One region of the Xanthobacter sp. AM11 genome, then DNA from elsewhere that is predicted to be linked to it. Evidence: predicted binding sites of a transcription regulator. Region 1 holds the regulator's gene; each other region holds the start of a gene.
The links. The regulator LexA, encoded in region 1, represses DNA repair genes until DNA is damaged. The targets are predictions, from matches to a motif close to TGTTCNNNNTGTGTTCNG.
Positions count from the first base shown of each region.

Region 1 (6,936 bases):
CAGGAGGCCGGACGGCGCGCGCGCCGCCGGCTCTGCCGCCGTCTCTGTGGGCGCACCGGCTTCGGGCACCATCCTGGACGTGGCGGGCGTGGCGGGGTTCGGTGCGGGCTGGCGGCCCGGCCTCCCGAGCCTGCGGCCGGCCCTGGCCGGCCTCGCCCGGCGGATCGGCGCCGATTTCTCGGCCGAGGCGACGTCGGGCCGGCTCATCCTCTGGCTGCCGGCAGCCTATGCGTTGGGAATCCTTTTCTATTTCGCCGCGGCGCGGGAGCCTTTCCTGCCGGCGGTGCTGCTCCTCACTTTGGCCCTTAGCGCCCTTGCGGTGGCGGCGCGGGCGCGGCCGGTGGCGTTCGGCGCGCTGGTGGCGCTGGCATCGGTGGCCGGCGGATTCGCCACCGGGGGCGTGCGCACCGCCTTGGTGGCGCGGGAGGCCATCGCGGCGCCGGCGGGTCCGGTGCGGCTCGTGGGCTTCGTGGAGAAGGTGGAGCATCGCACCACCGGCGACCGCATTCTGCTGCGGCTCGACGGCGGCGCCGTGCGCGGGCTTCATCCCGCCCCCGCTCTGGTCCGCCTCACTTTGCGCCGGGGCTGGGCGCCGCCGGTGGGCGCGCGGGTGAGCCAGCTCGCCCGCCTGCTGCCGCCCCTCGGTCCAGCCATGCCCGGCGCCCACGATTTCGGCCGCGGCCCCTGGTTTCGCGGCATCGACGCCGTGGGATACGGCCTGGGCCGGCCGAGGCCGGACCCGGGCGGCGCAGCGCCCGTGTCCGTCAAGCTGGCCATGCTGGTGGATGCCGCCCGCGACGGCCTCGCCCGCCGCATTCGCGCCTCCCTGACGGGCACGCCGGCGGAAATCGCCGTGGCCCTGGTGGCGGGGGACCGATCGGCCATCGCACCGGAGGTGGAAGAGAGCATGCGCGTGTCGGGGCTCACGCACATCCTGTCCATTTCCGGGCTGCACATGGCGCTGGTGGCGGGAACCCTGTTCGCGCTGGTGCGCGGCGCCCTGGCACTGGGGCCGGGGCTCGCCCTGGGCTTTCCCATCAAGTCCCTTGCGGCGGCGGCCGCGCTGGCCGGAAGCGCGGCCTATCTGGTGCTCTCGGGCAATGACGTGCCGGCCCAGCGCTCGTTCGTGATGACCGCCCTGGTTCTGGCGGGGGTGATGGCGGGGCGGCCGGCCCTCACCCTGCGCACGGTGGGCGTGGCGGCGGTGGTGGTGCTGGCCCTCACCCCTGAGGCGGTGCTGGAGCCGGGCACGCAGATGTCGTTCGCCGCCACCCTCGCCCTGGTGGCGGCCTATGAGCGGCTGCGGCCGCTGCGGGCGCTGCCGCGGCCGGATGGATTGGCGGGGCAGGCGGCGGTGTGGGTGGCGGTGCTGGTGGGCGGCACGGCGCTCACCGCCGTGGTGGCGGGGCTGGCGACGGCGCCCTACGGCATGTTCCATTTCCAGCGCGTGGCGCCCTACGGCCTCCTGGCCAACCTTGCCGCCATGCCGGCCGTGTCGTTCCTGGTGATGCCGTTCGGCCTCGTCGGCGTGCTCTTGATGCCGTTCGGGTTCGACCATCTCGCCTGGCCGGTGATGGGGCTGGGAATCGAGATCATGGTGGCGGTTTCCGATCATATCGCCGGTTTGCCGGGGGCGGACATGCGGGCGGCATGGGTGGGGGGCGCGACCCTCGCCGGCCTCAGCCTGGCGCTGCTCGGCCTGTGCCTCCTGCGCGGGGCGGCGGCGCTGGTGGCGCTCCTGCCCCTCGGCTTCGCCCTCGCCACCGCCGGTCCCGCCCCGCGGCCGGACCTGTTGGTGGCCAGCGATGCGCAGACGGTGGCGGTGCGCGGCGCGGACGGGCGGCTCTCCATCCTCGGGGCCCGCACCAACCGCCTGGTGGCCGAGCAGTGGCTGACCCGGGAGGGCGACCGCCGCACCGCCCGGGCGGGGGAGCTTGCCGCGGGATTCACCTGCGATGGGGAGGGCTGCACCGCGCCGCTGCCGGGGGGCGGCACGCTGGCCGTGTCGCAGCGGGCGGAAGGGCTGGAGGCGGACTGCCTGAACGCGCGCCTGGTGGTCACCCGCGAGACGCCGCCGGGCGACTGCCCGGCGCAGGTGCTGACGCCGGCGCTGCTGGCCCGCACCGGCACCCAGGCCTTCTACTTCCGCGACAATGGCTGGCACATGGAGCCCACGCGCACGCGCCGGGTGCAGCGCCCCTGGATGCCGCCCCTGCCGCCGGAGCCGGAGGCCACGGCAGCGCCAGACGAACCGGCGGAACTCGGGCCACCGGACGGGAGACCCGCGGAAAACGCGATGCAGGCGGACGCGTGGATGGAATGAGCCGGGAGCGGCGGGCGCCTCAGTAGCGGCGCATCAGCCCCACGAGGCGGCCCTGGATGCGCACGCGGTCGGGGCCGAAGATGCGGGTTTCATAGGAGGGGTTCGCCGCCTCCAGCGCGATGGAGGCGCCCTTCTTGCGCAGGCGCTTCAGGGTGGCCTCCTCGTCGTCCACGAGGGCCACCACGATGTCCCCGGTGTCGGCGGAATCGCATTTGCGGATGAGCACCGTGTCGCCGTCCAGGATGCCGGCCTCGATCATGCTGTCGCCGCGCACCTCAAGGGCGAAATGCTCGCCCGACCCCAGCATTTCCGGCGGGATGTTCAAATTGTGGCTGCGGCTCTGGATGGCGGAGATGGGGGTACCGGCGGCGATGCGGCCCATCACCGGCACCGTGACCGTCTGGCTGCCCTCCTCGTCCTCGGTTGCGGGGCGGACCCGCCCAAGGCTGCCCTCGATGACGGAGGGGGAGAAGCCGCGGCCGGCGGCGCGGGCGGAGGCGAGGCCGGGCGCCACGCTGTCCGGCAGGCGCACCACCTCAAGCGCCCGTGCGCGGTTGGGCAGGCGGCGGATGAAGCCGCGCTCTTCCAGTGCGGTGATGAGGCGGTGGATGCCGGACTTGGAGCGCAGGTCCAGCGCCTCCTTCATCTCGTCGAAGGAAGGGGGAACGCCGGTTTCCTTCAGCCGCTCGTGAATGAAGCGCAGAAGGTCGTATTGCTTGCGCGTCAACATTGTCCGCCCCCGTCTCAGCGCCTGTCCCGGCCCCGCAACCCACCTGCGGAAAACCGAAACAAATCATGAACACGTAATATCCGTTCCTTTTGTGTTCCGCAAGGGGTGAAGATGGCGTAAAGGCCGCCGCCGGCACACTTCAGTCGTCCAGCGGGATGATCTCGCAGGGGTCGCCGGCGCGGCCGGCCGGGGCGAAGGGCGGGCGGATCAGCAGGCAGTCGGCCGCCGCCAGCACGCTCAGCATGGCGCTGTCCTGGGAGGGGAAGGGCGTCACATGCACCGCGCCGTCGGCGGCGCGGGCCATGCGGGCGCGCATGAAGTCGCGGCGCACGTCATTGGCCGGCACATCCACCGCCAGCCGCGCCGGCGCGGTCTGCGGCCCGGGCGAAAGGTCTCCCTGCATGGCCCGCAGCAGGGGCGCCAGGAAGGTGAGGGCGCACACGTGCGAGGACACCGGATTGCCCGGCAGCCCCAGCACCCGCACGCCGGCGCGGTCGCCGAACATCAGCGGCTTGCCGGGCCGCAGCGCGATCTTGTGCACCGAGAGATCCACGCCTTCCGCGCGCAAGGCGGGGGCCATGAGGTCGTGGTCGCCCACCGAGGCGCCGCCGGAGGACACCATGAGATCGAATTCGCCGGACAACGCCCGCGCCACGACGGCGCGGATGGCGGCCAGGTCGTCCTTCACCAGGCCAAGGTCGGTCACCTCCGCGCCGGCACGCCGGGCCAGGGCCGCAAGGCCGAAGGCGTTGGACACCACGATCTCGCTGTCCGCCCCGGTGCCCTCACCCGGCAGCACCAGTTCGTCACCGGTCTGGATCAGCGCCACCCGCGGGCGGCGGGCCACGGGAAGCCGGGCATGGTCCATGGCGGCGGCGAGCATGATGTCGCGCCCGGTGAGGCGGCGGCCGGCGCGCAGGCCGGCGGTGCCGGCGGCGAAGTCGCAGCCCTTCAGGCGCACATTGCGCAAAGCGGCGGTGGGCTGGAGCGTGGTCACCACGTCGCCGTCGCGGCTGGTGTTCTCCTGGATCACCACCGTGTCGGCCCCCTCCGGCACCACGGCGCCGGTGAAGATGCGCACCGCCTCGCCCGGCCCCACGCGCCCGGCAAACGGCCGGCCCGCGGCCGATTCGCCGATCACGGAAAGCCGCGCCGGGATCTGGGCGATGTCGGCGCCGCGCACCGCATAGCCGTCCATGGCCGACATGTCGGCGGGGGGCTGGGTGCGCCGCGCGATGAGGTCGCGCGCCAGCACCCGCCCGGTGGCGGCCGAAACCGGCACCTCCTCCACCCCCAGGGCGGCGGCGCCGGCGATGACGAGGCCGGTGGCCTCCTCCACCGTCATCAGCGCCATGGCGCTGCGTCCATCTTCGGGGTGTTCACGCTCGTGCATCCTTCCATGGCTGGCGCGCCGCCTCACGCGGCCGGCGGATCGGCGCGGAAATGGCCGCTGCGCCCGCCGGATTTCTCCACCAGCCGGATGCCTTCAAGCCGCATGCCACGATCGGCGGCCTTGGCCATGTCGTAGATGGTGAGGCAGGCGACGGAGACGGCGGTGAGCGCCTCCATCTCCACGCCGGTCTGGCCGGTGGTCTTCACCCGCGCGGTCACCGTGAGGCCGGGCAGGGCGGGGGCGGCGGCGATCTCCACCTCCACCTTGGCCAGCATCAGGGGGTGGCACAGGGGAATGAGCTCATGGGTGCGCTTGGCGGCCATGATGCCGGCGATGCGCGCGACGCCGAGCACGTCGCCCTTCTTGGCATTGCCGGAAACAATGAGCTCCAGCGTGGCCGGCGCCATGACGACGCGCCCCTCGGCGAGGGCCTCGCGGGTGGTGGCGGCCTTGTCCGACACGTCCACCATGCGGGCGGCGCCCGTGTCGTCCAGATGGGTCAGGCTGGCCATGGCCGTGCGGTGCGCCCCGGAATCGCATTCAGATGTCGGGAAGATGGCGCCAGCCGCCGGCCCTGTCCACCTTGGGGCGCCGCTTTTTCCGGCGGCGGGGCCGGAGGCCCGCCCCCGCCGCGTCAGAGGGGAGCGCGCGTCAGCGCAGGCGGGTCCAGGTCTGCGTCTTGCAGAGCGGGGCCACCACGCATCCGCGCAGCTTCAGCGCATTGTCGCCATCAAGGGTGATCGAGCCGGAGTAGGTCTTGCCGTCCTCGGCATTGTAGATGCTGCCGCCGGTCCACTCCTTCGGCCCGCCGGAGAAACCGGTGAGGATGGTGACATTCTTCAGCGGGCGGTCGCGCAGCTTGGCATTGGCGTTGTTCACGTCCTTCAGGCCCGGATCGGCCTTGAGCCCGTCCGAGGAGACGAGGCGGCCGCAGAGGCTGGCGCCGCACTTGGAGATCTCCACCTGCCCGTTGCGGCTGGGAGTCAGCCACAGGCCGGTGGGATCGGCGGCACATGCCGGCCCCACCCCGGCCAATCCGAGCGCAACGAAGGCAACAAGAAGACGCATGTGCATGAAACTCCTCCCTGGAGAGCGAACCGGGCAGTTTCCACCGGCGCGCGGCATGGCCTCGTGGCGGGCCATCCTCTCCATTAAGGCGGAACTTCACGTATACGGCAAGCCTAACCCGCAATGAGCTGCGAGGTAGCGGATGCGACATCCTTCTGGCGCATCAGGCTCTCGCCCACCAGGATGGTGCCGATGCCCACGCGGGCAAGCCGCGCCACGTCGGCCGGGGTGAAGATGCCGCTCTCGCCGATGGCGATGCGGTCCGCCGGCACCCGGCCGGCGAGCTGTTCGCAGGTTTCCAGCGCGGTCTCGAAGGTGCGCAGATTGCGGTTGTTGATGCCGATGAGGCGGCACGGCAAGGCCAGCGCGCGGTCCAGCTCGGCGCCGTCGTGCACCTCCACGATGGCATCCATGCCGAAGGCGGCGGCGGCGTCCGCCAGGTCGCGGGCGAGGGCGTCGTCCACCCCGGCCATGATGATGAGGATGCAGTCCGCCCCCCAGGCCCGCGCTTCCGCCACCTGATAGGTGTCGTACATGAAGTCCTTGCGCAGCACCGGCAGGCCCACCACCGCGCGGGCCGATTTCAGATAGTCCGGCGCGCCCTGGAAGGAGGGCGTGTCGGTGAGCACGGAGAGGCAGGTGGCGCCGCCGCGTTCATAGGCGCGCGCCAGGGCCGGGGGGTCGAAATCCTCGCGGATCAGGCCTTTGGAGGGGCTCGCCTTCTTGATTTCGGCGATGAGCGCGGTGCGCCCCTCCGCCAGGCTCTGCGCGATGGCGCCGGCAAACGGGCGCACCCGCGGGGCGCAGCGGGCGGCAGCCTCGATCTCGGCCAGGGGATGGGCGCGCTTGGCCGCCGCGATCTCCTCGCGCTTGTAGGCTTCGATGCGGGTCAGGATGTCGCTCATTGGGCCGCCTCCGGCGCCACTTTCTCGGATATGGCCACCAAATGCTCCAGCCGGGCACGGGCGGAGCCAGTGTCGAGGCTCACCCGCGCCTGCTCCACCCCGTCCTTCAGGTCGTGCGCCCGGCCAGCCACCACCAGGGCCGCGGCGGCGTTGACGATGGAGACGTCGCGATAGGCGCCCGGGGCGCCGTCGAGCACCGCGCGCAGGGCCTTCGCATTGTGCTGCGCGTCGCCCCCCTTCAGCGCCTCCGGCGGGGCGCGGGTGAGGCCCACGTCCTCCGGGGTGATGGTGAAGGTGTGGATGCGGCCCTCGTCCAGCATGGCGATGTCGGTTCCACCGGAAATGGTGATCTCGTCCAGCCCGTCCGAGCCGTGCACCACGAACGCCTTTTCCGACCCCAGCGTCTTCAGCACCTCGGCCAGCGGCACGATCCAGGATTTGGCGAACACGCCCACCATCTGCCGCGTCACGCCGGCCGGGTTCGAAAGCGGGCCGATGAGGTTGAAGATGGTGCGGG
Region 1 covers NZ_JBLAOA010000001.1:3,326,672-3,333,607, reverse strand. The annotation lists gene ACI7BZ_RS15230 (ComEC/Rec2 family competence protein) at 1-2,323, shown strand, start outside; gene lexA (transcriptional repressor LexA) at 2,343-3,053, opposite strand; gene ACI7BZ_RS15220 (molybdopterin molybdotransferase MoeA) at 3,193-4,407, opposite strand; gene moaC (cyclic pyranopterin monophosphate synthase MoaC) at 4,470-4,958, opposite strand; gene ACI7BZ_RS15210 (DUF2147 domain-containing protein) at 5,098-5,520, opposite strand; gene trpC (indole-3-glycerol phosphate synthase TrpC) at 5,628-6,419, opposite strand; gene trpD (anthranilate phosphoribosyltransferase) at 6,416-6,936, opposite strand, start outside.

Region 2 (6,936 bases), 2.6 Mb from region 1:
TGTTCTCCCATCGCCCGGCGGTGGTGGCGGTGGACCTCCACCCGGATTACCGCGCCAGCCGCCTCGGCCATGCCATCGGCGCCGCCCGCGGCCTTCCGGTGGAGCCGGTGCAGCACCACCACGCCCATATGGCCGCGGCCATGGCGGAGAATGGCTGGCGGCGGGCCGACGGCGCCGTGGCCGGCATCGCCCTGGACGGGCTCGGACTGGGCGACGACGGCACCGCCTGGGGCGCGGAGGTGCTGGTGTGCGATTATCGCCAGAGCCGCCGCGTCGCCCGCCTCTCCCCCATCCCGCTGGCCGGAGGCGATGCGGCGAGCCGGGAGCCGTGGCGTCCGCTGCTTGCGCATCTCGACCGGGCGCTGGGCCGGGCCGCGGTGGACACCGACCCGCATCTTGCCGCCCGGTTCGCCGGCAAGCCCGTGGCCACCCTGCGCGCCATGATGGACAAGGGCCTCAATGCCCCCCGCGCCTCCTCCGCCGGCCGCCTGTTCGATGCGGTGGCGGCGCTCTTGGGCCTTGCGCCCGACCGCCTGAGCCATGAGGGCGAGGCGGCCATGGCCCTGGAAGCGGCGGCGGACGGGACGCCGGCCCCCTATCCCCTCCTGCTGCACCCGCCGCAGGACGGCCTGGCCGAGATCGACCCCGCCCCCCTCTGGCGGGTCCTGATGGCCGACATGGCCGCCGGGCGGCCGCGCGGCGCCATGGCCGCAGCGTTCCACGACGGCCTTGCCTGCGCCTTCGCCGCGGCCGCCGCCGACGCCGCGCAGGCGCACGGGCTGCACGCGGTGGCGCTCTCCGGCGGCGTGTTCCAGAATGCGCGGCTGCTGGAAGCGACCGTTGAGCACCTGCGCGCCCGCGGCCTGCGCCCGCTGGTGCCGGCGCAGGTGCCGGCCAATGACGGCGGCCTCGCCTTCGGCCAGGCGGTGGTGGCGGCGGCGCGCCGGATGGCGTGAACCTCCGCAGACACAGTGCCGGGGGCGTTTCCGTCGCCCGCAGCCGGGACTATGGTGACCCCATGAAGCCGCCGCACGAACAGCACGCCACCCTGCCCGACCTCGCCGCCCCGGATGCGGACGCCCGCCCGAGCGGGCGGCGCACCTTCCAGCTCGCCGGAACGGTGATCGCCGCCCCGTCCCTCGGACCGGGCCTTCATGTGGTCGCCACCCCCATCGGCAACCTCGGCGACGTGACGGTGCGCGCCCTGGAGACCCTCGCCGCAGCCGACGTGATCGCCTGCGAGGACACGCGCATCTCCCGCCGGCTGCTGGAGCGCTACGGCATCGCCACGCCCCTCGTGCCCTATCACGACCACAACGGCGCCAGCGCGCGGCCGAAGCTGATGGCCCGCCTTGCCGCCGGCCATCGCGTCGCCCTCATTTCCGATGCCGGCACGCCGCTGGTGTCCGACCCCGGCTTCAAGCTGGTGGTGGAGGCGGCGGAGACCGGCCACAAGGTGCATCCGGTGCCCGGCGCCTCGGCCGTGCTCGCCGCCCTCGTGGCCGCCGGCCTGCCCACCGACTGCTTCCTGTTCGACGGCTTCCTGCCGGCCAAGGGCGGGCAGCGGAAGAACCGCATCGCCACCCTCGCCGCCGTGCCGGCCACGCTGGTGTTCTATGAATCCGGCCCGCGCCTCGCCGACAGCCTGCTGGACCTTTCCGAGCGCCTCGGGCCGCGCCGGGCGGCCGTGTGCCGCGAGCTGACCAAGGCGTTCGAGGAGGTGCGGCGGGGCGATCTTCCCGCCCTCGCGGCACATTATGCGGCCGCGGACGCCCCGAAGGGCGAGATCGTGCTCGTCATCGGCCCGCCGCTGGAGGAGGCCGCGGGCGACGACGCGGTGGACGCAGCCCTTGCCCGCGCCCTGAAGGACAGCTCGCTGAAGGATGCGGTGGCCACCGTCACCGGCCTGACCGGGCGGCCGAAGCGGGAGGTCTACGCCCGCGCCCTCGCCCTGACCGAAGGTCGCGCCGGCACCGCCCCGCCCGACGGCGATGACTGAACCGGCGCCCCCGGACAAGCTGAAGCGCCGGGCGGCCCATGCGCGCGGCCTCGCCGCGGAGGCGCGCGCGGCGGCCCTGCTTACCGCACTGGGCTTCGCCGTTCTGGCGCAACGGGTGCGCACCCCTGCGGGGGAGATCGACCTCATCGTGCGCCGGGATGATCTTCTCGTGTTTTGCGAGGTGAAGCTGCGGGCGGACCTGGCCGGCGCCGCCTTCTCGCTGCAGCCGCGCCAGCGCCGCCGCATTGCCGCCGCCGCCGAGGCCTTCCTCGCCGCGCACCCTGAATTGTGCCATCTGGACATGCGCTTCGACGTGGTGCTGCTGGCCCGCACCGGCGCGGCCGAGCACCTCGCCGGGGCGTTCGAGCTGGAGACCTGATGCGGGTGGCGGGGTGCGCCCGGCGGCTGTAGATAAAGGCGAAGCCCCAGCCGGGCGCCGGAGATTGCCATGGCCCTCAAGGTCGCGGTCCAGATGGACCACATTGCCAACATCAACGTTGCGGGCGATTCCACCTTCGCCCTTCTGCTGGAAGCACAGGCCCGGGGCCATGCGCTGTTCCACTACACCCCCGACCGCATGGCCATGCGCGACGGCACCATCTTCGCTACCGTGGAGCCGCTGGCGGTGAAGGACGAGGCGGGGGCGCATTTCACCCTGGGGGAGAAGCAGCGCATCGCCCTGTCGCAGATGGATGTGGTGCTGATGCGCCAGGACCCGCCCTTCGACATGGCCTATGTGACCGCCACGCACCTGCTGGAGCGCATCCACCCCGGCACATTGGTGGTGAACGACCCCGCTTATGTGCGCAACGCGCCGGAGAAGATCTTCGTCACCGAATTTCCCGAGTTGATGCCGCCCACCCTGATTTCCCGCGACCTTGAGGAAATCAAGGCGTTCCGCGCGGAGTTCGGCGACGTGGTGATGAAGCCGCTCTACGGCAACGGCGGCGCCGCCGTGTTCCGCCTTGCCGCCGACGACCTCAATTTCGGCTCGCTCTACGATTTGTTCTCCACCACCTTCCGCGAGCCCTGGGTGATCCAGCGCTTCCTGCCGGCGGTGAAGCATGGCGACAAGCGCATCATCCTCGTAGACGGCGAGGCGGCGGGGGCGGTGAACCGGGTGCCCAGCGAAGGCGACCTGCGCTCCAACATGGTGCGCGGCGGCGCGGCGCGCCCCACCGACCTCACCGACCGGGAGCTGGAGATCTGCGCCCGCATCGGCCCGTCCCTGAAGCGGATGGGGCTCATCTTCGTGGGCATCGACGTGATCGACGGCAACCTCACCGAGATCAACGTGACCTCCCCCACGGGCCTGCGCGCCATCAAGCGCCTCGGCGGGCCGGACATCGCCGCGCAGATCTGGGACCGGATCGAGGAAAAGCGCGCCGGCTGATCCTTCGGCCGGCGGCCGCGGCCCTCAACCCGCCTCCAGTTCCAGCGTCATGGTATCGAGGGTGAAGGAGCCGTCCGCCTCGACCTCGAAATGCGCCGCCACGTCGGCGGCCGCTCCGGCGAACAGGGAGCGGATCGCCGCCACGTGCAGCTCCGGTGTGCGGATGCGCGCCACCCAGGCGGAAAATTCGAGCCTGAGCCGCCGCCGCGCCAGGCGCATGGGCCGCAGCCCCGCCGCTTCGGCGAAGGCCACCCATTCCGCTTCGCTGTAATCGCGCCCATGGGAGGGATCGCGCAGCAGCTCCACCGCCTGCAGAAAGCTGTCCGCCACCGGCCAGTCGGGAGCCACCACGTCCATCATCACCGCCAGGCCGCCGTCCTTCAGCACGCGGCGCACGTCCCGCAGCGCCGCCGGCACGTCGCGCCAATGGTGGGCGCTGAAGCGCGAGGCGACCACATCGAAGCTGGCGTCGGCAAAGGGCAGCTGCTCCGCTACCCCCTGACGGGTGCGGATGTTGCCGAGGACGCGCCGCTCCGCCTCGGCCTCCACCGCCGCGAGCATGTCGGCGGAGAGGTCGTAGGCCACCACCTCTCCCGCCAGCGGGGCGGCACAGAAGCTCACATGGCCGCCGCCGCAGCCGAGATCCAGCAGGCGCGCCGGACGCACCTCGGCAAGAAGGGCGCCGAGCGCATCCAGGTCCGCCCCCCGGGCATGGACGGCGCTGGCCACATAGGCCGCAGCCTGGGGGCCAAACATCTGCGCCACATGGCTTTCATGGCTCAAGGGCCCGCTTCCGCCGCTCGCCGTCATGGCCTGTCTCCCGCATCGCAGCCGCCGCAGCATAGCCAGCCGAAAGGCGGGCGCAACATAAATTGTTCCGCTTTCGTTCTTGCGGCCGATGCCCGGCTCCGTTACCGTGGGTTGCGGTTGGGTTCGGCGGGGGCAGGGCAGTGATCCAGCGGGTGGCAACGGTGGCATTCGAGGGGGTGGAGGCCCGCCCCGTGGATGTGCAGGTGCACGTGGCGGCCGGCCTGCCCGCCTTCACCATCGTCGGCCTGCCGGACAAGGCGGTGACCGAAGCGAAGGAGCGCGTGCGCGCCGCCCTCATCGCCTCCGGCCTGGCCCTTCCGGCCCGGCGCATCACGGTCAATCTCGCGCCCGCGGACCTGCCCAAGGAAGGCTCCCACTACGATCTTCCCATCGCGCTCGGCCTCATGGCCGCCATCGGCGCCATTCCGCCCGATGCACTCATGGGGTTCACGGTGGTGGGGGAACTGGCGCTGGACGGGGCCATCGCCGCCGTGGCCGGCGTGCTGCCGGCCGCCATCGGCGCCAATGCCCGCGGCCATGGCCTCATCTGCCCGGCGCCGTGCGGCGCGGAGGCCGCCTGGGCCAGCCCGGAGATGGAGATCCTGGCTCCTGCCTCCCTGGTCCAGCTCGCCAACCACATGTCCGGCCGCCAGGTGATGGGCCGGCCCGAACCACGGATGAAGCCGGCCGGGGAAGCCATGCTCGACCTCAGGGATGTGAAGGGACAGGAAACCGCCAAGCGGGCGCTGGAGGTGGCGGCCGCCGGCGGGCACAATCTCATCTTCGTCGGGCCGCCCGGTGCCGGCAAATCCATGCTGGCCCAGCGGCTGCCCTCCATCCTGCCGCCGCTGTCGCCGGCCGAGATGCTGGACGTGTCCATGATCGCCTCGGTGGCTGGGCGGATCGAGGACGGCGCCCTCATGGACCGCCGCCCGTTCCGCGCGCCCCACCATTCCGCCAGCATGGCCGCCATGGTGGGCGGCGGCGCCAAGGCCAAGCCCGGCGAGGTGTCGCTGGCGCACAATGGCGTGCTGTTTCTCGACGAACTGCCGGAATTCTCGCCGCAGGTGCTCGATTCCCTGCGCCAGCCGCTGGAGACGGGGGAGGTGCTCATCGCCCGGGCCAACCACCGCGTCACCTATCCTGCGCGCTTCCAGCTCATCGCGGCCATGAACCCCTGCCGCTGCGGGCGGGCCGGAGAGCCCGGCTTCACCTGCAAGCGCGGGCCGCGCTGCGCGGACGAATATCAGGCGCGGCTGTCGGGGCCCTTCCTCGACCGCATCGACCTGCATCTGGAGGTGCCGTCCGTATCCGCGTCCGATCTGGTTCTGCCCACGCCGACCGAGGGCTCCGCGGAGGTGGCCGCGCGGGTCGCCATGGCGCGGGAGATCCAGGCAGAGCGCTATGCCGCCTTGGGTCATCCGCGGGTGCGAACCAATGCCGAGGCCTCCGGGCCGCTGCTGGACCAGGTGGCCCGGCCCGACGCCGGCGGCGCGGCGCTGCTGAAGGATGCGGCAGACGCCATGCGCCTCACCGCCCGAGGCTATCACCGGGTGCTGAAGGTGGCCCGCACCCTCGCCGACCTCGACGGTGCCGAAGGCGTGGGCCGGCGGCACCTGGCCGAAGCCCTCGCCTATCGCGCCGCGGCCGACCGGCCGCGGGCGGCGGCCTGACACCGGCACCGGCAAGATGTCCATGCCGGCGCCGCAGGCAGCGGCCCCTGCCGGGGGCGAGGGGTCCGCGCCACCACCCCGGGCGCGCGACGCCCAGGAGAGCGGAACATCCCCCGCCGGCCCGGCCTCAGCGGATCGCGTTGATGGCAAGGCCTTCCAGATAGGTGATCTGTGCAAGGTCGCCCGGCCGCACGTTCTGCAGGTCGGCGAGCACCTTGTCGTTGGCCGCCTTCACCGTGCGCACGGCCCCGTCGAGCCCCTCGAAGGTGACGGTGCCCGCCGCCTTGTTCACATCCACGAAGATGGTGGTGAGGGTGACTTCGCGGACGCCGAAGCCTTCGGGCCAGCCCGGAAGCCCCGCATTGATGGCCACCTCCTTCATCACCTCGCCCGGCCGGCCCTGGTGCGCCTTGCCGAGGGCGGTAACGGCGCCCGGCGCCACGCGGATGATCAGCGTTTCGCCATTGCGAAAATAGCTCAGGTCGCCCAGCAGCAGCGGCGCGATCACCGCCCAGCGCCGGCCGCTCGGGTCCTCCAGCACCATGCGGCGGCTGGCCGGATCGGCCGAGACGAACTGCGCCTTGTAGGTGAGCACGGTGACCATCCCCGCGCCCTGGACCATCACCTGGTCCACCTCGACCGGCGTCGGCCGCGCCGGTGCCTGTGCCCTCACCGCCACGGACATGGGCAGGCACAGGCTCGCCCCCAGCACCGCCGTCACCGCCATTCGACGGATTGTCGTCATGATCACCCCCGGTAAGCCCACGCACCATCATGGCGCGTGGGCTGCCGTTAGCATCGCCCTCCCCCTCCGGCAAGGCGACGCGGCCCGCCGCGCCGGTGCGGCCATTGTCACAAAGGCGTTGGAAAACTATGGTGTTGGTTGCGGTCACATCCTGAGGCTGGCTCATGGCCGGCCAGGGATGGCACAGACCACCGGCGACGTCGGTCAACGCGCAACATATCGTCTTGGCGGAGCACCGCCCGTTCACGGTTCGCCGGCGCATGGCGTGCCGGGGTCGGAGAGCGGCGCGAAACCCGCCAGCGGCGGCCCGGGGAGG
Region 2 covers NZ_JBLAOA010000001.1:750,198-757,133, forward strand. The annotation lists gene hypF (carbamoyltransferase HypF) at 1-956, shown strand, start outside; gene rsmI (16S rRNA (cytidine(1402)-2'-O)-methyltransferase) at 1,019-1,999, shown strand; gene ACI7BZ_RS03590 (YraN family protein) at 1,992-2,378, shown strand; gene gshB (glutathione synthase) at 2,448-3,392, shown strand; gene ACI7BZ_RS03600 (class I SAM-dependent methyltransferase) at 3,417-4,202, opposite strand; gene ACI7BZ_RS03605 (YifB family Mg chelatase-like AAA ATPase) at 4,343-5,875, shown strand; gene ACI7BZ_RS03610 (hypothetical protein) at 6,003-6,620, opposite strand.
Region 2: the regulator LexA is predicted to act here: its motif matches at 4,266-4,283, upstream of ACI7BZ_RS03605 (YifB family Mg chelatase-like AAA ATPase).

Region 3 (6,936 bases), 1.1 Mb from region 1:
CATGCCGGCCATGGCGGCGGCCTCCGACATTGCCCTCCTGGCCGAAACCACGGGCAAGGCCATTCCTTCCGCCGCCAGCACCTTCTTCGCCGCCGGGCGCTATTTCGGCATCGATGGGCTGCTGACGCAGGCCCGCACCATCGTCGCGCCGGACTATTACGACCGGCTCGCGCTGGACCGCTCCCTCGCGCAGCTGGAGACCTTCCTGCGCCGCATCACCGAACAGATGCTGCAGGAAGATGCGGCGGGCGAGGCGGCGGTGGAGGCGTTCGTGGCCGCCCGGCGCGACGAGGTGGAGCGCATGCGCCGCACCGTGCGGGACATCGCCGCCTCCGGCCTCAGCCTCTCCAAGCTGACGCTGGCGGCAAGCCTGCTGGGCGATCTCGTGCAGCGCTAGGGGTTCGACCGCGACAGATGGAGCCCATCTGTCGCGACCAGGTCGAACCACAACGCCTTGATCCACCAGAGCACGCGTGGACGGAACAGGCCGTTGCCGGTGGTCATGCGCCGGCACCGACCGCACCGGCACCCAGCGCCGGCACCTGCGGGGGCCGACTTCAGGGCCGCGCGGGCGTCACGCGGGCGCCCGTTCCGCAGGCGGGGTGGCGACCTGCGGCGCAGCATTGCTTTCCTCCGGCCACGGCGACTGGAGCGGGGCGCGGATGACCCGGAGGGCACCGCCCCTGATCCGCACGGTGATATCCTCGCCCTCGCGCAAGAGGCCCTCCCGCGGCGCCTTGCCCTGTGGCGGGGTGTGATTCTGTTCGCCCCGGTCGGCCACCACGATCCGAAGGTCGCGCGCCGCGCCCGCCGCGCCTTCATCCGCCCTGCACCGGCGCAGGGCATCGGCTGCGCCTTGCGATCCACCGGCGCAACCCGCCAGGCATCACCAAGACCCCGGGGGCCGGCGCCCCCAACCCGCGGCACATCGCCGCCCCCTCCGCCTTTCACGCTAGGTAAATATACATGACATTAAAGTTGGCATAAAAATACCTCAACATTGCGCCGATTCTGTATCGCAAATTTGCAATTGTTCGTCCGGTGGGTGACTGGATATGCTTCCTTCTCTGCGCCGCATCGCACAACTCAATTCGAGCATATTTGTACCCTACGCGGCAGGGCGCCTTCGGAGCCCTCTGAAAACCTGGGTCTTAATCGCCCTGCAAAGGACTCCGCGCACATTTTCGGAACTCTACTGGCGCTCCGGCTGGAGCGACACAAGGCGCAACCTTCTGTATACGCTGATGATACTTGGCCGCGAGAATTTCATCGAGCGACGGGAGGCCCCGAAGAACGAAGTCGTCTATGCGCTGACGCCGCAGGGTGCCGACCTCGCCGATCTCGTCGCCGCCGTGCACGACTGGGTGGAAGGCTGCGAGATTCGATCCCGGAGCTTCCCGCTTCGCGCCGACCTTCATGCATCATCAGCCGGCCCGCACCTGCAGGGTGCCCGCAGATGTGGCGGGCGGTCTCGTCGCGGCGGTCGAGTGACCGCAGGCCCGGGCACTCGACCGCAACCCACGGGTGCCCGAGTTCACGCACGGGCCTGCGGCGCCGCAGCCGAGGATTTCCGCCCGGCCGTGCTTCCCTCCGTCCATGGGGCCTGCCACTCTCGGGCATGGCCTCCCCCACCACAGACCTTCCGGCAGCGCTCCCTTCCGCCCGAACCGCCGCGCGCCGCGCCGTGTTCGGCTGGATCCTGTTCGATCCGGCGTGCCAGCCCTATTTCACCCTCATCACCACCTTCATCTTCGCCCCCTATTTCGCCTCGGCGGTGGCGCCGACGCCGGCGGACGGGCAGGCCCTGTGGGGCTTCGCCACGGGCGCCGCCGGGCTCGTCATCGCTTTGTGCTCGCCGGTGCTGGGCGCGGTGGCGGACGCGGCCGGGCGGCGCAAGCCCTGGATCTTCGTGTTCGGGCTGATGCTGATGGCCGGGGCCGGCCTGCTGTGGTTCGCCGAGCCGGGCAACACCGCGCGCATCCCGCTCATCCTCTCGGCCTTCGCCCTCGGCACCATCGGCGTGGAATTCGCCACGGTGTTCAACAATGCCATCATGCCGAGCCTGGTGGCACCGGAGCGCCTCGGGCGCCTGTCCGGGGCGGGGTGGGCCGCGGGCTATTTCGGCGGCCTTATTTCCCTGGTGCTCATGCTCGCCTTCTTCGCCACCCAGCCGGAAACCGGACTGACCCTGCTGGGCCTGCCCCCGGCATTCGGCCTCGATGCCGCCGCGCGGGAGGGGGACCGCTTCGTCGGCCCCTTCACCGCCCTGTGGTTCGCCGTTCTGGTGCTGCCCATGTTCGCCTTCGTGCCCGATGCGCCCAGGGCGCTGCCGCTGAAGGCGGCGGTGAAGGCGGGCCTTGCCGAGATGCGGGCGCTGCTGCCGAAACTGAAGTCGCGCCCGGTGCTGGCCCGCTTCCTCCTCGCCAACATGGTCTATGCCGACGGGCTGGTGGCCCTGTTCGCGTTCGGCGGCATCTATGCGGCCGGCACCTTCGGCTGGGGCTCCATCGAGATCGGCATCTTCGGCATCCTGCTCACCCTCACCGGCACCGCGGGGGCTCTGGCGGGGGGCTGGCTGGACGACCGGCTGGGCTCGCGCGCGGTGATCCTCGCGGCGCTGGGCACCCTGCTTTTCGCCGCCATCGGCCTGTTGTCGGTGGACCGCGACGCGGTGCTGTTCGGCCTGCTGCCCACGGCGCCCGGAAGCGGCCTGTTCGGCACCGTGCCGGAGAAGGTCTATGTGGGCCTCGGCCTGCTCATCGGCCTGATGGCCGGGCCGCTCCAGGCGGCATCGCGCACCCTTCTGGTGCGCCTCGCCCCGGCGGAGAACCTCGCCGAATGCTTCGGCCTGTTCGCCCTCTCCGGCAAGATCACCTCCTTTGCCGCGCCCACCTCGGTGGCGGTGGTGACGGCCGCCACCGGCAGCCAGAAGGCGGGGGTGGCGGTGCTGGTGGTGTTCTTCAGCCTCGGCGCAGCCCTGGTGGCGGGGGTGCGGGAGCACCGGCCCGCCGGCCGGTGACGGGCGGGTCCGGCCCCTCCACAGGGCCAGGCCCCTCCCGGCCTTGCCCCGGCCGGCGGGGCGCGGGACAAGGGGGGCGGGACAAGGGGGGCGACGAGGATTGACGCGCTCCGGCTCGTTGCGTTCGCACACGGCTTTTCACGCTCGAAGATGCTTAGAAAGGAAGGACGCCATGACGCTCCGCTCCATCCGCTTCAATCCCGCGCCCGCGCTGGAAAAGGCCGCCACCACGGTCCACGAGTGGTATCAGGACCGCACCGGCGCCTTTTCCGCCGGCTTCTGGGCCTCCGAGCCCTCCGAGATCGAGGTGAGCTATGACGAGGACGAATTCTGCGTCCTCGTCGAAGGCACGGTGGAACTGACCGATGCGTCAGGGCACACCGAGACCTACGAGGCAGGCGCCGCCTTCCTCATTCCCTCCGGCTTCAAGGGCATCTGGAAGAGCGTGACGCCGGTGCGCAAATTCTATGTGGTGCACCTGCCGAAGGCACCCGCCGCCTGAGCCGGCCTTCCTCCCCCGGCTTCAACCTGCGCTCCAGCTGGAGCACCAGCTGCATCACCGCCTATGGCAACAAGCCGCTCAACGAGAAGAATTATCTCTGCGGCTGCCAGTGAGCCAGCGCGGCGGGCACAGCGCACATCCACCCGGCGAAAGCCCGCCACCGGCGGGCTTTTCTGCGCCGGCCGGCGGGTCCGTGTGCCGGACCGGACGGGCATCTGAAACGGCAGCGCTCGCAATCGAGCCCCTGCGGTGCCATTTTGTTCTGCAAGAGAATCATATCGCTGAATCAGATTGGTGATTCAACACTGCAGGCTCACGTCCCGAGACCCCCCGTTTTGAACACGCCCTTCGACCCCCGCCGCCGCGACCCCCGGCAGAATGAGGCCGCCCCCGCGCTTCCCGGCCTCAAGCCCGGCGGCATCGCCGCGCGCGCGCGCGCCGGCATCGCCCCCGCCGCGCCGGAAGGCTCCTATCTCGCCGGGCTCAACCCGGAGCAGCGCGAGGCGGTGGAGACGCTGGAAGGCCCGCTCCTGGTGCTGGCCGGCGCCGGCACCGGCAAGACACGGGTGCTCACCGCCCGTGTGGCGCATATCCTCTCGCAGGGCCGGGCCTTCCCCTCGCAGATCCTGGTGGTGACCTTCACCAACAAGGCGGCGCGGGAGATGAAGGACCGCATCCACGCCATGGTGGGCGACCAGATCGAAGGCATGCCCTGGCTCGGCACCTTCCATTCCATCGGCGTGCGCATCCTGCGGCGCCACCACGAGCTGGTGGGGCTGAAATCGGGCTTCACGATCCTCGACACCGACGACCAGATCCGCCTGCTGAAGCAGTTGCTGGCCGCCGAAAACATCGACGAGAAGCGCTGGCCGGCGCGCCTGCTCGCCTCCACCATCGACAGCTGGAAGAACCGCGGCCTCTCGCCGAAGGACGTGCCGGTGGGCGAGGGCGCCGTCTTCGCCAACGGCAAGGGCGGCATGCTCTATGCCGCCTATCAGGCGCGGCTGAAGGCGCTGAACGCGGTGGATTTCGGCGATCTGCTCCTGGAAGGCATCCGCCTGTTCCGCGAGAACCCGGACGTGCTCGCCGAATATCACAAGCGCTTCAAGTATCTGCTGGTGGACGAGTATCAGGACACCAACGTGGCGCAGTATCTCTGGCTGCGGCTGCTGGCGCAGGGCTCGAAGAATGTGTGCTGCGTGGGCGACGACGACCAGTCCATCTATGGCTGGCGCGGCGCCGAGGTGGACAACATCCTCAGGTTCGAGAGCGACTTTCCCGGCGCCAAGGTGATCCGCCTGGAACGCAACTACCGCTCCACCGGCCACATCCTGGCCTCCGCCGCCCACCTCATCGCCCACAATGAGGGGCGGCTGGGCAAGACCCTGTTCTCCGAGGGCGAGGAGGGCGAGCACGTCACCGTCACCGGCGCCTGGGATTCGGGCGAGGAGGCCCGCGCCGTGGGGGACGAGATCGAGGCGCTGCAGCGCGCCGGGCATCCCTTGCGGGAAATCGCCATCCTGGTGCGCGCCTCCTTCCAGATGCGCGAGTTCGAGGACCGCTTCGTCACCCTCGGCCTGCCCTACCGCGTCATCGGCGGCCCGCGCTTCTACGAGCGGGCGGAAATCCGCGATGCGCTGGCCTATCTGCGCTGCGTGAACTCGCCGGCCGACGACCTAGCCTTCGAGCGCATCGTCAACGTGCCCAAGCGCGGCATCGGCGATGCCACGCTGAAGCAGGTGCACGACGTGGCCCGCGCCGCCGGCCTGCCCCTGCAGGAAGCGGCCCGCGCCCTCACCCAGAGCGAGGAGCTCAAACCCAAGGTGCGCGCCACCCTGCGCGGCCTCATCGAGAGCTTCGATCGCTGGCGCGAGCAGGCGCGCACCCTCTCCCACACCGAGCTGGCCGAGATCGTGCTGGACGAGAGCGGCTACACCGAGATGTGGCAGAAGGACCGTTCGGCGGAAGCGGCGGGGCGGCTGGAAAACCTGAAGGAGCTGGTGCGCTCCATGGAGCCGTTCGAGAATTTGCCCGGCTTCCTGGAGCACATCTCCCTTGTCATGGATGCCGACAACGGCGCCGGCGAGGATGCGGTTCAGGTGATGACCCTGCATTCCGCCAAGGGGCTGGAGTTCGACACCGTGTTCCTGCCCGGCTGGGAGGAGGGCCTGTTTCCCCACCAGCGGGCCCTGGACGACCAGGGCAAGGCCGGGCTGGAGGAGGAGCGCCGCCTCGCTTATGTGGGCATCACCCGCGCCCGGGCCTCGGCCCGCATCTGGTTCGCCTCCAACCGGCGCATCCACGGCATGTGGAATTCCACCGTGCCCTCCCGCTTCCTGGATGAGCTGCCCGATGCCCATGTGCGGGTGGAGGAGAGCCGCGGCGGGGCGGGCTGGGGCGGATCGAGCTATGGCGGCAACAGCTATGGCCAAAGCCGGTTCGACCGGGCCGAGCCGTTCGCCGCCTCCTCTTATTCCACCCCCGGCTGGCAGCGGGCGCAGAACCAGCGCGGGCGCGAGGGCGGGTCCGGCGGCGGCTTCTCGGAACGCGGCGGCGCGCGCTATGATGCCGGCGCCTCCGGCCGGCGCGGGTCCATGGTGATCGAGGGCACGCTGATCGCCACCTCCACCGGCGCGCCGTCCGCATTCAAGACCGGCGAGCGGGTGTTTCACATCAAGTTCGGCTATGGCGAGATCACCGGGATTGATGGCAACAAGCTCACGGTGCAGTTCGACAAGGCCGGAGAAAAGCGGGTGATCGAAACCTTCGTGGAGAAGGTCTGAAGGCCCGCGCCGTGCGTATGACCACTGCAGGGGCCGGTCAGGCGCCGGTGGCCGTGGCCGTTATGCCTGGCACGAGGCCCTGTTTCGCCTGTAGAGTTCCGCTGGCGCCTTCGTCCCCTGCTTCCCCTGTTCCCGGGATGCTTCGGCGAACGCCCTCTCCCGCTGCCTGACCCGAGCCGCCATGGCCGCCTTGAACATATTCCTGCTCGTCGTCGAGGTGCTGGTCTATTTCGGCGCCATGCTCGCCCTGTTCCGGCTGCGCGACCGGCTGGGCCTCGGCGTGTTCTTCTGCGCCCTCGGCAGTCTTCATTTCATGGAGACCTATCTGGCCGCCGCCTATTATGTGCAGCTGCCTTTGGGCATTTCCCTCTCGCCCGGCTCCGTGGTGTTGTTCTCAGGCAAGCTCGCCCTGCTGCTTCTGGTCTACATCCGCGAGGATGCCCTTGTGGCGCGCCAGCCCATCTATGGGCTGATGCTGGGAAACCTGCTGCTGCTCGCCCTCGTCTTCCTGTTGCGGCAGCACCATGTGGTGCCGGCCCCCGGGGCGCCGGGGGACCTCTCGTTCATGGACCAGCTCGGCGTGCTCATGGTGTGGAGCACCCTGCTCCTGTTCATCGACTGCATCGCCATGA
Region 3 covers NZ_JBLAOA010000001.1:4,433,145-4,440,080, forward strand. The annotation lists gene ACI7BZ_RS20340 (NAD-glutamate dehydrogenase) at 1-397, shown strand, start outside; partial or broken gene ACI7BZ_RS20345 (hypothetical protein) at 1,056-1,358, shown strand; gene ACI7BZ_RS20350 (MFS transporter) at 1,619-3,019, shown strand; gene ACI7BZ_RS20355 (cupin domain-containing protein) at 3,192-3,521, shown strand; gene ACI7BZ_RS20360 (ATP-dependent helicase) at 3,857-6,304, shown strand; gene ACI7BZ_RS20365 (GGDEF domain-containing protein) at 6,486-6,936, shown strand, end outside.
Region 3: the regulator LexA is predicted to act here: its motif matches at 3,769-3,786, upstream of ACI7BZ_RS20360 (ATP-dependent helicase).

Region 4 (6,936 bases), 2.7 Mb from region 1:
CCATGAGGGGGCGAACGTCATCGCAGCTTGCGCCGGGTCCCCGCCATCGCCCAAGAACGAAGGTGGGGGGAAGAGACGGTTGAAGATGAATGACGTGAGCTGTGACGCCGGCATTGCCGGACGGTTGGCGGACGGCCGCGATGCCGGGCACGGGGCCGGGCAGGACCCCGAAAAGCGCAGCCAGATCCTGGCCGGGGCGCGGGAAGTGTTCTTCGAGCGCGGCTTCGATGCCGCCAGCATGGGCGATATTGCCCGCGCCGCCGGGGTCTCCAAGGGTACCCTCTACGTCTATTTCGAGAACAAGGAAGATCTGTTTTCGGCGTTGGTGGACAGCGAATGCAGCGAGACAGCAGAACGCATGTTCGTGCTTGATCTTGCCGGGGAGGATGTGGAAGCCGTCCTGACAAAGCTCGGCTTTTCCTTCATCCAGGCGGTACTGCGCCCCAGCAACATTGCCTTGCTGCGCACCGTCATCGCCATTTCCAGTAAGTTTCCGAATATCGGCCGGCGCTTCTTCCAGGCGGGGCCGTGCGAGGGCATCAAGCGCCTGTCGGTCTATCTCGCCGCCAAGGTGCAGCAGGGCGTGCTGGAGATCGAGGACGTGGAGCAGGCGGCGAGCCAGTTCCTCACCCTGTGCAAGGACGGGGTGACGACCCCTGTCCTCATCGGCTCCAGCGACGCGCTCGATCCGGCAGCGGTGGAACGCTCCGTGAAGGGGGCTGTGCGGGTCTTCATGCGGGCCTACGGTGCCCGCACGGACCGCCAGCCGCAGCGCAATGCAGCGCGGCTGGCCGCCACCCTCTGGGCGCTCACGTGCCGGGGGCGTCCGGCACGGTAAGCCGCCCCTGCGGGTCGAACGGGAAGAATGGATTGTGGGCCACTTCCCACATATGCCCGTCGGGATCGGCGAAATAGCCGCTGGTTCCGCCCCAGAACACGGCCTGCGCCGGCTTCACCATCCGCCCGCCTGCGGCTGCGGCGCGGGCGATGACGGCGGCCACGTCCGCCGCCTGCGCGACATTGCACGCAAGGGTGATGCCGGAGAACCCGCCGGGCGCGCCGGCGTCCGGGATTGTCGCGTCCTCGGCGAGGAGATGGCGGGGATAGAGGCTCAGCAGCACGTTTCCGGCGACGAAGAAGGCGACGCTTTCGGCCGAGGCGTCGCGCCGCTCCAGCCCCATGGCGGCATAGAAGGCACAGGCCCGCACCAGGTCGCCGACGCCGAGGGTCACCAGGTGAAGGCCGAAGGCAGGGGCGGTGGCTGCGGGCATGGTGCTTCCTTTCTCGGCCTTGGTGGCCTGGCGGTACCGCGCGGGGCGCGGCGTCAATCGAACAGGCTGAGCTGCGCGGCTGCCGGCCTGGGGTGGCGGAAATGCTCGGTCGTCAGCTTCAGGGCGCGTCCGCCGAGGCCGAGCCGGCGGGCCGCGATCTCGAAGCGGCGTCCCACCGTCCAGGCATAGGGCCCCTCGCCCCGCTGGCGCTTGCCGAAGGTTGAATCATAATCCTTCCCGCCGTGCATCTGGCGGATCAGCCCCAGCACATGCCGCGCCTTGTCGGGAAAATGGGCCACCAGCCATTCGCGGAACAGGTCGGCGATCTCCAGCGGCAGGCGCAGCATGACATAGCCGGCCTCGCTGGCGCCAGCGGCCTTTGCGGCGTCGAGGATGCGCTCCAGCTCCATGTCGTTCAGGGCCGGAACCAGCGGCGCGGTGAGCACCGCCGTGGGAATGCCGGCATCGGCAAGGCGGCGGATGGTGCCCAGCCGCACATGGGGGCTGGCGGCGCGGGGCTCCATCATCCGCGCCAAATGCGGGTCCAGCGTGGTGACCGAGATGGCCACCTTGACGAGGCCGCGCTCCGCCATGGGACCGAGGATGTCGATGTCGCGGGCGATCAGGCCCGATTTGGTGACGATGCCCACCGGGTGCCCGAAATCCGCCAGCACCTCCAGGATGCGGCGGGTCACCTCGTAGCGCCGCTCGATGGGCTGGTAGGGGTCCGTATTGGTGCCCATGGCGATGACGCGGGGCCGATAGGAGGGGTGCGACAATTCGCGCGCCAGCAATTCCGGCGCGTCGGGCTTCACGAACAGCCGCGTCTCGAAATCAAGCCCGGCGGAAAGGCCGTGATAGGCGTGGGTGGGTCGGGCGAAACAATAGACGCAGCCGTGCTCGCACCCCCGGTAGGCATTGATGGACCGGTCGAAGGCGACGTCGGGGGACTGGTTGCGGGTGATGACCGTGCGCGCGCGCTCCTCCGTCACCTCGGTGCGGAAGGGGGGCAGGTCCTCCAGGCTCTGCCAGCCGTCGTCGAACACCAGCCGCGCCGCCGGCTCGAACCGGCCGGAGGTGTTGGAGAGCGCGCCGCGGCCGCGACGTCGCGCCGCATCCACGCGGGTCTCGCCTTCGTCCGCCCCGGACCCGGGGGCGATGTGGGGGGCCGGCACGGCCACCCGGTCGGCGGCGAGGTCCGGCACCCGCTTGGCGCGGGCAGTGCGTTTTGGTGCGTGGCGGTCGGGGGTTGCGTCCGGCGTCTCGGTCCGGGCCGGCCGCTTGGCGCGCGGCATCTCGCCGGCAGCTGCCGGCTCACGGCGCGCAGCGGGCGGGCGCGGGGGCGGTGAGGGAGAATCGAGGCGCAGGTTCATGCCCGAAAACTACCACCGCAAAAGAAACAAAACAAGAACATCGTTCCCGGTTTATTCCTTGTCCCCGGCCGCTGCAGATCATCTGGAATATTGTACGCCAAAGGGCAGTTGCCAGATATTTGCATCTCCGGTAAACGCCAAGGGCGACGCTGAGCGAAGGGGGAAAAGATGGCTGAACACGCCACGATCGAATACGCCATTGCCGACGGCAACGATTACGCCGAGCACGAGCGCACCTACGCCCTTTTCACCAGCCTGGCCAAATGGGGCACGATCGGTGCCGCGGCCTTGCTCGTCCTCATGTGGATCTTCCTCCTCTGAGCCCGGACGGGCCAGAGTAACGGAGACATCTCTGATGAAAATCGCTGTCCCCGCCGAGGTAGATCTCGGCGAGCCGCGGGTCGCTGCGACTCCGGATACGGTGAAGCGTCTGCTCGCTCTCGGCGCCACGGTGGCGGTCGAGACGGGTGCGGGCGTGAAGTCCGGCATCCTCGATGCCGACTATGTCGCTGCCGGCGCCACCATTTCGCCCGACGCGGCGGATGCGCTCTACGGCGCTGAAGTGGTACTCAAGGTTCGCCGTCCGACGGAAGCCGAACTTTCGTTGTACAAGCCCGGCGCGCTGGTGCTCGCCATCATGGACCCCTACGGCAACGACGCGGCCCTGGCGGACCTTGCCCGCTTCGGGGTCTCGGCCTTCGCCATGGAGCTGATGCCCCGCATCACCCGCGCCCAGGTGATGGACGTGCTGTCCTCCCAGGCCAACCTTGCCGGCTATCGCGCGGTCATCGATGCCGCCGCGGAATTCAACCGCGCCCTGCCGCAGATGATGACCGCCGCCGGCACTGTTCCGGCCGCGCGCGTCTTCATCATGGGCGCGGGCGTGGCGGGCCTGCAGGCCATCGCCACCGCGCGCCGCCTCGGCGCCATCGTGACCGCAACCGACGTGCGCCCCGCCGCCAAGGAGCAGGTGGCCTCGCTGGGCGCCAAGTTCATCGCGGTGGAGGACGAGGAGTTCAAGCAGGCCGAGACCGCGGCCGGCTACGCCAAGCCCATGTCGGCGGAATACCAGGCCAAGCAGGCCGCCCTCGTCGCCGAGCACGTGAAGAAGCAGGACATCGTGATCACCACCGCCTTGATCCCCGGCCGGCCCGCGCCGCGCCTGATCTCGGCGGCGATGGTGGCCTCCATGAAACCGGGTTCGGTCATCGTCGACCTCGCGGTGGAGCGCGGCGGCAACGTGGAAGGGGCGGTGCCCGGCCAGGTGGCGGAGATCGGTGGCGTGAAGATCGTCGGCCACCTCAACGTGCCCGGCCGCATCGCCGCCTCCACCTCGCCGCTCTATGCCAAGAACCTCTTCAACTTCTTCGAGACCATGGTGGACAAGTCCACCAAGGCGCTCGCCGTGAAGTGGGACGACGATCTGGTCAAGGCCACCCTCCTCACCCGCGACGGCGCCGTCGTGCATCCGAATTTCGCACCCAAGAATGAGGGAGCGGCCTGATGAATCCCGCCTCTGCACAGACCGCGGCGGATGCCGCGAGCCAAGCCCGCGTGGCTGCCGAGATCGCCCGGGAGGCGGCCCTGGCCGCCCAGATGTATGCCGACCAGGCGGCCACCGCCCTCGGCGCCGCCGCCCATGCGGCCACCGGCGGGGCCATCGACCCCTTCGTGTTCCGCCTCTCCATCTTCGTGCTCGCGGTGTTCGTGGGCTATTACGTGGTGTGGTCGGTCACCCCGGCGCTGCACACGCCGCTGATGAGCGTGACCAACGCCATCTCCTCGGTGATCGTGGTGGGCGCGCTGCTGGCGGTGGGGGTCACCACGGTCGGCGATTCCAGCCACGCCTGGGGCGCGCGCATCTTCGGCTTCATCGCGCTCATCTTCGCCTCGGTGAACATCTTCGGCGGGTTCATGGTGACCAGCCGGATGCTCGCCATGTACTCCAAGAAGAAGTGAGGCGGGGACCATGAACGCGAACCTCGCCGCCCTTCTCTACCTCGTCGCCGGCATCCTGTTCATCCTGGCGCTGCGCGGCCTCTCCCATCCCACCACCTCGCGGCAGGGCAACCTGTTCGGCATGGTGGGCATGGGCATCGCCATCCTCACCACCCTCGCCCTGTCGCCGCCATCCGACCTGTTCGGCTGGGTGCTGGTGCTCGCCGGCATCGCCATCGGCGGCGGCATCGGCGCGGTGGTGGCCAAGCGGATCGCCATGACGGCGATGCCGCAGCTGGTCGCCGCCTTCCACTCGCTGGTGGGCCTTGCCGCCGTGCTGGTGGCGGCCGCGGCGCTCTATGCGCCGCGCGCCTTCGGCATCGGCGATCCCGGGCACCTGCACGTCTCCAGCCTGATTGAAATGTCGCTGGGCGTGGCCATCGGCGCCATCACCTTCACCGGGTCGATCATCGCCTTCGCCAAGCTCAACGGCAACATGTCGGGCAAGCCCATCATGCTGCCCGGGCGGCACCTCATCAATGCCGGCCTCGCCCTGCTGCTGCTGGTGCTGGTGGTGGCCTTCGTGCTCACCGGCTCCATCACCCTGTTCTGGATCATCACCGCGCTGGCGCTGGTGCTCGGCGGGCTGCTCATCATCCCCATCGGCGGCGCGGACATGCCCGTCGTGGTGTCGATGCTGAACTCCTACTCGGGCTGGGCGGCGGCGGGCATCGGCTTCACGCTGGGCAACACCGCGCTCATCATCACCGGCGCGCTGGTGGGCTCCTCGGGTGCCATCCTGTCCTACATCATGTGCAAGGGCATGAACCGGTCCTTCATCTCCGTCATCCTCGGCGGTTTCGGCGGCGATGCCGCCGCGGCCGGCGGCGGTGGCCAGACGGAAGCCCGCCCGGTGAAGCAGGGCTCGGCGGACGATGCCGCCTACATCATGAAGAACGCCGAGAAGGTCATCATCGTGCCCGGCTACGGCATGGCGGTGGCCCAGGCCCAGCATGCCCTGCGCGAGATGGCGGACCTGCTCAAGGAGGAGGGCGTCGAGGTCAAGTACGCCATCCATCCGGTGGCGGGCCGCATGCCGGGGCACATGAACGTGCTCTTGGCCGAGGCGCAGGTCCCCTATGACGAGGTGTTCGAGCTGGAGGACATCAACTCCGAGTTCGCCCAGGCGGACGTGGCCTTCGTCATCGGCGCCAACGACGTGACCAACCCGGCGGCCAAGACCGATCCGCAGTCGCCGATCTACGGCATGCCCATCCTCGACGTGGAGAAGGCCAAGACCGTCCTCTTCATCAAGCGCGGCATGGCCGCCGGCTATGCCGGCGTGGAGAACGAGCTGTTCTTCAAGGACAATACCATGATGCTCTTCGGCGACGCCAAGAAGGTCACCGAGGAAATCGTCAAGGCGTTCGGCCACTGACCCACCGGCCGCCCCCGCCGCAGCGCGCGGGGGCTGGTGCCTTCCTCCCATGCGCCGCCCGGCACGGGCGGGGCGGCGCATTGTCCCGATGTCACCGGACGGGAACTCCCGCCCTTGACGGACTACCGCTTCTTCCGCAGAAGCAGGGGGCGTGACGTTTCGGGATTCGCGCGCACGGCTTTCGGGGATTGGGGGCGATGACGCGTTGGACCCATGGCCTGATCAACCGCCTTGTCCTGCTGTGCGATGTTGCGATGGCGGCCATCGCCGCCATTGTGGCGCATCTGCGCTGGGACCTGATGTCCTGGAGCCAGATGACCATCCTGTGGGCCATCGGCGCCGTCACCTTCATCCAGATCCTTCAGCTCGGCCGCGGCTATCGCGTTGAGCATTATGTCCGTCCGCTGCGGCAGATCGGGCATCTCCTGGTGGCGGGCGTCCCGGCGGCGGCGCTGGTGGCCATCTGCTACTATGCCATCATTCCCATCGGCGACACCAACCTCTCCGCTCTGCTCGGCTGGGGGGTGGTGACGACCCTGGCCCTCGTTTTCGGCCGCCTCGTGCTGGTGCGTCTGGGCATGGTCCTGGTGCAGAGCCAGGAGGTGCTGCGCCGGAATGCAGTGATCATCGGCGACCTCGACCGTGCCCGGGATCTCGTGCGCCGCTACCGCGAGGAGGAGGGCGAGGGCGGGCTCCTCTCCTTCGTCGCCCTGTTCGAGGATCGCGCCGACGCCGGCTCAGCGCCCCGGCCGGCGGCGGCACCGGCAGAGAACGGCGCGCAGGAGCAGGACCTGCCGGTGATCGGCGGCCTGCCGGAGCTGCTCGAATACGTCAAGCATACGCCGGTGGACATCGTGGTGGTGACCAAGAGCTGGGACAATCCCGCCGCCATCAGCTCCATCGCCAACCAGATGTA
Region 4 covers NZ_JBLAOA010000001.1:579,663-586,598, reverse strand. The annotation lists gene ACI7BZ_RS02810 (TetR/AcrR family transcriptional regulator) at 95-838, shown strand; gene ACI7BZ_RS02805 (VOC family protein) at 810-1,271, opposite strand; gene ACI7BZ_RS02800 (PA0069 family radical SAM protein) at 1,325-2,566, opposite strand; gene ACI7BZ_RS02795 (aa3-type cytochrome c oxidase subunit IV) at 2,813-2,965, shown strand; gene ACI7BZ_RS02790 (Re/Si-specific NAD(P)(+) transhydrogenase subunit alpha) at 3,000-4,148, shown strand; gene ACI7BZ_RS02785 (proton-translocating transhydrogenase family protein) at 4,148-4,603, shown strand; gene ACI7BZ_RS02780 (NAD(P)(+) transhydrogenase (Re/Si-specific) subunit beta) at 4,614-6,020, shown strand; gene ACI7BZ_RS02775 (exopolysaccharide biosynthesis polyprenyl glycosylphosphotransferase) at 6,218-6,936, shown strand, end outside.
Region 4: the regulator LexA is predicted to act here: its motif matches at 2,667-2,684, upstream of ACI7BZ_RS02800 (PA0069 family radical SAM protein).